2 regions of the Lentzea sp. NPDC051213 genome follow, and region 1 is predicted to be linked to the other one. Evidence: riboswitches for the same ligand, from Rfam matches in the RefSeq annotation. Region 1 holds a riboswitch; the other holds the start of a gene.
The links. Region 1 has a riboswitch for cobalamin ahead of ACIA8G_RS38430 (putative cobaltochelatase). Riboswitches for the same ligand answer to the same signal wherever they lie in the genome.
Positions count from the first base shown of each region.

Region 2: linked by a shared signal. The riboswitch ahead of cobN (cobaltochelatase subunit CobN) and the one ahead of ACIA8G_RS38430 (putative cobaltochelatase) in region 1 are both predicted to bind cobalamin.

Region 1 is NZ_JBITEX010000011.1:24,870-29,321, reverse strand. Features, by position in the region: gene ACIA8G_RS38430 (putative cobaltochelatase) at 1-1,655, opposite strand, end outside; cobalamin riboswitch at 1,693-1,829, opposite strand; gene ACIA8G_RS38425 (MFS transporter) at 1,846-2,985, opposite strand; gene ACIA8G_RS38420 (threonine aldolase family protein) at 2,958-3,917, opposite strand; gene ACIA8G_RS38415 (hypothetical protein) at 3,940-4,452, opposite strand, start outside.
Region 2 is NZ_JBITEX010000007.1:325,490-329,941, forward strand. Features, by position in the region: gene ACIA8G_RS30195 (precorrin-8X methylmutase) at 1-523, opposite strand, end outside; gene ACIA8G_RS30200 (hypothetical protein) at 520-1,758, opposite strand; cobalamin riboswitch at 1,767-1,905, shown strand; gene cobN (cobaltochelatase subunit CobN) at 1,940-4,452, shown strand, end outside.

The DNA of each region.
Region 1 (4,452 bases):
TTCTGCGGGTCGCGCAGCCGTTCGATCTCCAGCACCCGGTGCGCCTTGAGCAGCCCGTCCGCGAGCGGCGTCCTGCCACCGGTGCGCATCTTCTTGAGGCGCGTCGCGGCCGCGTCCACGGACGTCGTCGGGGGCAGGGCGACCTCGGCGGTCTGGCCGCGGAACGTCACCACGCCCACCTTGTCGCGCCGCTGGTAGGCGTCGCGCAGCAACGAGACGACCGCGCCGCTGACGGCCGACATCCGCTGCCGCGCGGCCATCGAGCCGGAGGCGTCGACGACGAACAGGATGAGGTTCGATTCCTTGCCCTCGCGGACCGCCCTGCGGAGGTCGGCGCCGGTGAGGACGAGCCCGGGACCGCTGCGGCCACGTGCGTTCTGGTGCGGTGCCGCGTTCGTCAGCGTGTCGACGAGGTGCAGCCCGTTGCCGTCCACTTTGGAGGAACGGACGATCCGGCCGGTGCGGGCGCGGGCCCTGGAACGCTTGCCCGGCGCGCCTTCCCCGACACCGGGGACCTCCAGCAGCCGCGCCTTGAACGCGGGCGCGGGTTCCGGCGCGGGCCGGTCGTTGGGCGCGTTCCCGTTGCCCGCCGGGCCTTCCTGCGGTTCGGGCAGCTCGCCACCACCGGGACCGTCGTCGTCCGGTCCCTCTGGCTCTTCGGCGTGCTCGGCGGCCTGGCGCATCGCGTCCTCGAGCTGCTGCTCCTCGATACCCGGCTCGTCGAACGGGTCACGCCGCCGCCGGTGCGGCAGCGCGAGCCGGACCCCGACCTCGACGTCCGACTCCTCGACCTGCTCGCTGCCCCGCCACGCGGCGTGCGCGGTGGCGGCACGGGCGACCACGAGGTCCGCGCGCATGCCGTCGACCTCGAAAGCCGCGCAGACAGCGGCGATCCGGCGCAGCTCACTGTCCGGAAGGGACACCGCCTTGAGGTTCTCCCGCGCGGTGGTGATCTGCTGCTTGAGCTTGGCGTCCTCCGCCGCCCACTGCCCGGCGAACGTCACGGGGTCGGCCTCGTAGGCGAGCCGGCGCCTGATCACCTCGGTGCGGATGTGCACGTCCCGCGCGGCCTTGACCGCCACGGTCAGCCCGAACCGGTCGAGCAGCTGCGGCCGCAGCTCGCCCTCCTCCGGGTTCATCGTGCCGACCAGCAGGAACTGCGACGGGTGCGACACCGAGACGCCTTCGCGCTCGACGTGTGCGCGCCCCATCGCGGCGGCGTCGAGCAGCAGGTCGACCAGGTGGTCGTGCAGCAGGTTGACCTCGTCGACGTAGAGCACGCCCCGGTGCGCGGCGGCGAGCAGTCCCGGTTGGAACGCCCGCACGCCCTCGGTCAGCGCCTTCTCCAGGTCGAGCGACCCCACCAGCCGGTCCTCGGTGGCGCCGACGGGCAGCTCGATCAGCCTCGCGGGCCGCCGTTCGATCCGTTCGTGCGGCGCGTCCGGGCAGTCGGTGGTGCCGGGCGCGCACCCGAAGCGACAGCCTTCGGAGACTTGGAGTTCCGGCAGCAGCGCGGCCAGGGCACGCACGATCGTCGACTTCGCGGTCCCCTTCTCGCCGCGCACGAGTACGCCGCCGATGCCGGGATGCACGGCGTTCAGCAAGAGGGCCAGCCGGAGGTCGTCGTGACCGACGACAGCCGAAAAGGGGAACATGCTCGGCGAAGTCCTTCCTCGGGTGTCCACGCCCGCGGTCGGTGATCAAGAGGGGGACGAGTTCCTGACTCCCGGTTTCTCCAGATCCGGTCACAGTCGCGGGACGGCGCCGGATTCGCACCGGCTTCCTCGTACACCCCTCACAGCCCCGGCATCGTCGCATTTCGCCGGGGACGGACCAACCCCGCAGTCAGGTGGCCTTCACGACAGAGCGCTCCGCCGACGCGCTGACCCCGATGATCACCAGCGTGATCACGACCCCGATGAGGATCGCGGTCGACGCACCGGACAGCTCCAGCGCCACCGCCGAGATCGACGCGGACCCGCCGTACCCGATCCCGGCGAAGGCGTACATGACCGAGTACGCGGCCGCGTGAGCGTGCGTCGGCAGGCGTTCACGCAGGGAGAGGCTCCGCGACACCATCGCCCCTGCCTGGAACAACCCCGCGAACAGCAGACCGACGGTGATGCCCGGCAGACCTGGCAGGAAGACCGTGATGCCGATGCACAGCGCCATGCCGACGAGCAGCACCAGGCTGTGCAGCCGCACCGACCCAGGCCAGGTGCGCAGGCCGTAGATCAGCGCGCCGGCCGCGCAGGCGAGCGCGAACCAGGTGAGCATCGGCCCCGACCAGCCGTAGGCGATGCCCCGTTCCTCGAGCAGCGCGGGCAGCATCAGCTCGGTCGCCGCGAACAGCGCGTTCGACGCCGAGCTGGTGAGGAAGATCGGCCACGCGGCGAGCAGTGACCGGCTGATCGGCGCGGTGACGCGTTCGGGTTCCGGCAGCCACCCCAGTGTCACTGCCGCCACCAGCAGGAACGCGGCCGCCACCAGCATCGGGGCGCCGGGGTGGATCAGGAACGACAGCGCCGCGGCCAGCGCGGGTGCCGCCGCCCACACGATCTGCGACAGCACGGCCTCGGCGCTCAGCGCCCGTGCGACCTTCTCCTCCCGCACGAGCGAGGTCAGCATCGCGCGGGTGCCGCCGGGCGCGGCCGCCGGTGCGGCTCCGGCGAGGAACACCAGCGCGAGCAGCACCACCCCGTCGGCGAACGGCGTCGCGGCGAACGCGAGTGCGCCGACGACCAGACCCGCCGGCAGCTGGCGGCGGGAGCGGCCCAGCCGGGCGCCGAGCACGGAGGCGCCCACGATCTCGCCGATCACGTACACCGCGGTCGCGATCGCGCCGAACGAGAAGCCGCCGGTGCCCGCTCGCCCTAGGAACACCAGCGAGATCGGTGCCATCGCGACGGGCAGGCGGCTGCCGACCGCGACCAGGCCCCAGAGCCAGAGCTGCCGGGTCACAGCAGGCCGGTGAAGTGCTGCCAAGCCTCCCGGACCTCCTCGCCCGTCCACTCCAGCGCCGGACCGGCAACAGTGACCTCGGTCTTGGCCAGCCGCCCATCCCGCCAGAACTTCCCGAGGAACTTCCCGCTCAGCTCAGTCAGCCGAGCCGGGTCACCCGGCAGGTGCAGCGAGAACTGGTGCGTGTGCGGCTCCGGCTGCCCCATCGCCTCCGCCACGACCTTGGCGTGCGCCACGTAGGAACCCAACCGAGGCAGCACGGTGTCCAGGCCGTGCAGCGCGGAGAGCGCGGCGGGCCACTGCTGGAACAGCATGCCGCCGTACCGGTGCCGCCAGACCCGCGCCTGGTCGACGAAGTCCTGGGTGCCAGCCAAAGCCGCCCCCGAGATGCCTTCCAAAGACTTGTAGAACGACACGTAGACCGAGTCGAACAGCCCGGCGATCTCCTCCAGCGGCTTGCCCAGCCCGTACGTGCTCTCCCACAACCGCGCGCCGTCGAGGTGCACGACCGCGTCCCGTTCGCGGGCGGCGTCGACGACCGAGGTGAGCTCGTCCCGGGTCGGCAGGATGAAGCCGGCCTCGCGGTCGGGTACCTCGACCAGCAGCGTGCCGAACGGCTCGGGGCAGGTGGCCACCTCGTCGTTGCCGACCTTGATCGGGCGAAGACCGGACAGCACGGTCAGCGCGTCGTCCTCGTGGGTGATCGGGTGCGCCTGCGGGTGCATCGCCACGATCGGGTTGTGCGTGCGGTCGGCCCAGCACTTGAGCGCGATCTGCTGCGCCATCGTCCCCGTCGGCACGAACAACGCCGCCTCGGTGCCCAGCAGCTGCGCTACCCGCGTCTCCAGCGCGCCTACCGGGCCGCCGTCGCCGTAGCGGTCCGGATCCACGTCCGGGACCGGGCCGAGCGTCTCTAGCAGCGTCCTCTTGGTGACTCCGGAGAGCTGACGGTTCATCACCCAGGCATCAAACCTCAGGTCAACGACTCACGGCCACCGACTTAGGCGCGCGGAACGACAGGAGGTTCAGCCACTCGGGAACTCCACCGTCCAACCGCAACGACGGCTCGTGCGTGGCGACGGTCCGCAGCACCACCGCTGCTTCCAGCCGCGCCAGCCCGGCGCCGAGACAGAAGTGGCGCCCGTACCCGAACGCCAGGTGCCGAGGGTCGTTCTCCTTGCCGCTCAACAACAACACGAGCTCAGCACCGGCAGGCACCCGCACGCCGGACAGCACGACCTCACGGGCCGTGAGGCGCCGCCAGGTCACCACGGGCGTCTCCGTCCGCAGCACGTCCTCCACGAACGACTCCGCCACGCCAGGCGCAGGCAGAGAAGACCACAACGAACGGTCCTGCAACGCACGCCGCAACGCCGTGGACAACAACTGAGTCGTCGTCTCCTGACCGGCGATCAGCAGGAAGTAGCAAAGGCCGGCGGAGTCCTCAGCGGAGACACCGGCATCGGCCAACGCGCAGAACAGCTCTCCGTC
Region 2 (4,452 bases), on a different contig from region 1:
CCAAAGCTTCTTTCGACTCTTGCGCGCCGATGAAACCGACCGGGATGCCGAGCACCGCCGCTGGTCGCGGGGCACCGGCGTTGATGAGGTCGATCAGGTGGAACAGGGCGGTCGGGGCGTTGCCGATCGCGATCACCGCGCCGCCGAAGCGGTCCGTGAGGAGTTCAAGGGCGGCGGCGCTGCGGGTGTTGCCGATGCGTTGTGCCAGTTCAGGTGTGCGCGGGTCCTGCAGGTAGCAGAGGACCTCGTTGTCCTTCGGCAGCCGGCGGCGGGTGACGCCGGACGCGACCATGTTGGCGTCGCACAGGATCGGGGCGCCGTCTCGGAGTGCTTGCCGGGCGTTCCGCACGACGTCGGGGGAGTAGGCGATGTCCTGCGGGAGGTCGGTCATCCCACACGAGTGGATCATCCGCACGACGACCCTGGCGACGTCCTCGGGGAACCTGGTGAGGTCCGATTCCGCGCGAATGGTGGCGAAGGACCGGCGGTAGATCTCCGCGCCGTCCTTGATGTACTGCGTCACCCGATCTCCTCGTCACCGGCTGAGCCGGTAATGCGGCGGTAGCCGTCGCCGGTCGCGACGAACTCGATCACATCGCCGGCGGGGCGGCCGCAGCGGCGTGCACATCCTGACCAGTGCACCTGGCCGGGGGTGTCGGGCCTGGCTAGGCCTGGGGCGTCGGGCCTGGTGGTCAGGCCGGGGGCGTCGGGGCTGGTGGTCAGGCCGGGGGTGTCGGGGCTGGTGGTCAGGCCGGGGGTGTCGGGCCTGGTGGCTAGGATCGAAATTGGGGGTACCCGGCCGGGTGCGTGTGTGTGGTGTGGTGCATCGACCCATGCGCGCGCGTCTGCCCGTACGTCGGAGAGCGAGTTCGCGCAGCCGGGGCGGCCGGTGCAGGCGCTGACGCCGTGCCACGGGGAGGCCGGGTCGGTGATCAGGCCGGTGGTGTCGGTGCCCGGCGGCACGACGAGGCTGCGCCACGGTGTCAGGCGGACCGGGATGCCGGGGAGTCGGTGGGCGTCGAGGCGGCCCAGCGGTACGCCTGGGGTCACCGGTGAGGGAGTGACCGGGGTTACAGCGGGAGTGATTCTGGGGGCGTTCGAGGCGCCGAAGTGTTCGGTGATCTTCCGCACAGCGTCGTCCACTTCGGACAGGCGCCAGGCGGTGCCGCGGAGCTGCTGGAAGAGGCGGGCGGCCACGATGACGGCGTCGACCGGGTCGGTGACTCGGATGCCGGTGTCCTGGCCTGCGAGGAGGAGGACGGTTTCGGTTGGGGCGGCGTTGTGGCTGCTCAGCGTGTCGTCGACCGGGCCGAGCCCGCCCACGGGAGCGCTGACCAGGCCGAAGTCACCGCCCAGCCCACTCACCGCAGCCCCGACCGTGACCAGGAAACGCCCTGGCAGCGACGCCAGCGCCGGATCCGCGCACAACGCCAGATCCAGCGCGTCGACCAGCGCCTGGTTGTCCTCCAACGGCGCCGCGATGATGTTGCGGATGCGCTCGTGCGAATCGGAAGGCAGCAGCCCGGCGGCGCGCAGCCGCGCACCCAGCTCCACGCCGTCCGCGAGGCCCCTGATCTGGAGGTTCGCCCGCGAGGTCAGCTCCACCGACCCGGATCCCAGCTCCAGCGCCGCCACCCGCACGACGTCCCACTGCGCGGCCGACAGCGTGCCGCCCGGCACCCGGATGCGCGCGAGGCCGCCGTCGGCCGCGGGGTGCAGCTCGACGGCGCCTGGGCAGGCATCCGGGTGAGTACGCATAGGTCGGACTGTAACCCGCCGGTTAGGGTGAGCCCGAACGACGAAGCGCAGGAGGAAGCCGGTGTGAATCCGGCGCGGTCCCGCCACTGTGACCAGCGAACAAATCCGCTGGGAGTCAGGAACTCCGCTTCGCCCGTTGCCCGCAACCTGGGGCGAGGACCCCACGAGGGATGGAGCCTGCGTGATCCTGCTGCTGTCGACCTCTGACACCGATCTGCTGTCTGCGCGCGCCTGTGGCGCCGAGTACCGGCTCGGCAACCCCGCGCGACTCACCACCGACGATCTGCCGGCCCTGGTCGACGGGGTCAGCCTCGTGGTGGTGCGCATTCTCGGCGGACGCCGGATGTGGGAGGAAGGGCTGGACTGGTTGCTCGCCAGCGGGCTGCCGGTGGTCGTGCTCGGTGGTGAGCAGCAGCCGGACGCCGCGTTGATGGAGCTGTCCACGGTGCCTGGCGGTGTCTGCGCGGAGGCGCACCTCTACCTCGCGCACGGTGGGCCGGCGAACCTCACCGAGCTGCACAAGTTCCTCGAGGACACGATCCTGCTGACCGGGCACGGGTTCGCGCCGCCCGCGGCCACCCCCACGTGGGGTGTGCTGGAACGGGAAAGCACGCAGCAGGGCCCGACGGTCGCGGTGCTCTACTACCGCGCGCACCACGTTGCGGGGAACACGGCGTTCGTGCACGCGCTGTGCGACGCGATCGAGGCCAAGGGCGGCAAGGCTCTGCCGGTTTTCTGCTCGTCGCTGCGCACGGCCGAGCCCGAGCTGCTGGACACCCTGCGCCAGGCCGACGCGCTGGTCGTGACGGTGCTCGCGGCCGGTGGCACGAATCCGGCGAAGGCGTCTGCCGGTGGTGACGACGACGCGTGGGACGTCGGTGCGCTGGCCGCGCTCGATGTGCCGATCCTGCAGGGGTTGTGCCTGACGTCGAGCCGCGCGTCGTGGGACGAGAACGACGACGGACTGTCTCCTTTGGACACCGCGACCCAGGTCGCGATCCCCGAGTTCGACGGCCGGATCATCACGGTTCCGTTCTCGTTCAAGGAGATCGACGAGGACGGGCTCACCGTGTACGTCGCCGATCCCGAACGGGCGCTGCGCGTCGCCGGCATCGCGGTCCGGCACGCAAGGTTGCGGCACATCCCGGTCGGCGAGCGCAAGATCGCGGTGATGCTGTCGGCGTACCCGACGAAGCACTCCCGCATCGGCAACGCGGTCGGGCTCGACACGCCCGCGTCGACCGTGCGGCTGCTGAAAGCCATGCAGGAGCACGGCTACGACATCGGCACCGAGCTGCCGGGCGTCGAGGAGTTGAACGGCGACGCGTTGATCCACGCGCTGATCGCGGCCGGTGGCCAGGACGCGGACTGGCTGACGCAGGAGCAGTTCGAGAGCAACCCCGTGCGCATCGCGGCGGCGGACTACCGGGAGTTCTACGAGACGCTGCCCGACGACTTCCGCGAGTCGATGCAGGAACACTGGGGTGACGCGCCCGGCTCGTTGTTCGTCGACCACTCGAAGTCCAAGGACGGCGAGATCGTGCTGGCGGCGCTGCAGTCGGGCAACGTCGTCGTCATCGTGCAGCCGCCGCGCGGGTTCGGCGAGAACCCGATCGCGATCTACCACGACCCCGACCTGCCGCCGTCGCACCACTACCTCGCGGCGTACCGGTGGATCGAGGCCCAGTTCGGCGCGGACGCGGTCGTGCACGTCGGCAAGCACGGCAACCTGGAGTGGTTGCCCGGCAAGACCGTTGGCATGTCGGCATCCTGCGGCACGGACGCCGCGCTCGGCGATCTGCCGCTGGTCTACCCGTTCCTCGTCAACGACCCCGGTGAGGGCACGCAGGCCAAGCGCCGCGCGCACGCCACGCTGGTCGACCACCTGGTGCCGCCGATGGCCCGCGCGGACAGCTACGGCGACATCGCGCGGCTGGAGCAACTGCTCGACGAGTACGGCAACATCTCCGCGATGGACCCGGCCAAGCTGCCGGCGGCCCGCGCGCAGATCTGGACGTTGATCCAGGCCGCGAAGCTCGACCACGACCTCGGTCTCGAGGACCGGCCGCACGAGGCGGAGTTCGACGAGTTCATCCTGCACGTCGACGGCTGGCTGTGCGAGGTCAAGGACGTCCAGATCCGCGACGGCCTGCACATCCTGGGCGAGGCACCGACCGGCAGCGTGCGCGTCAACCTCGTGCTCGCGATGCTGCAGGCACGGCAGATGTGGGGCGGCCAGGTCGCCGCGCTGCCCGGCCTGCGGGAAGCGCTGGGGCTCACGACCACGTCGCGCGAAGACACCGACGCCATCGAGGAAGAGGCGCGCGGTCTCGTCCAGGCCATGGAAGACGCCGGCTGGGACGCCGAAGTCGCCAAGACCCTGCACGAATCCGTTGACGTGCAGAAGATCCTCGAGTTCGCCGCGCTGGAAGTGGTTCCACGGCTTGCCCGCACCACGGACGAGATGACGAACGTGCTGCACGCGCTGGACGGCGGCTACATCCCGGCCGGCCCGTCCGGTTCGCCGTTGCGCGGCCTGGTGAACGTGCTGCCGACCGGCCGCAACTTCTACTCGGTCGACCCGAAGGCCATCCCGTCGCGCCTCGCGTGGGAGACCGGCCAGGCCATGGCCGACTCGCTGCTGGAGCGGTACCGCGCGGACAACGACGGCGAATGGCCGCCGTCCGTCGGCCT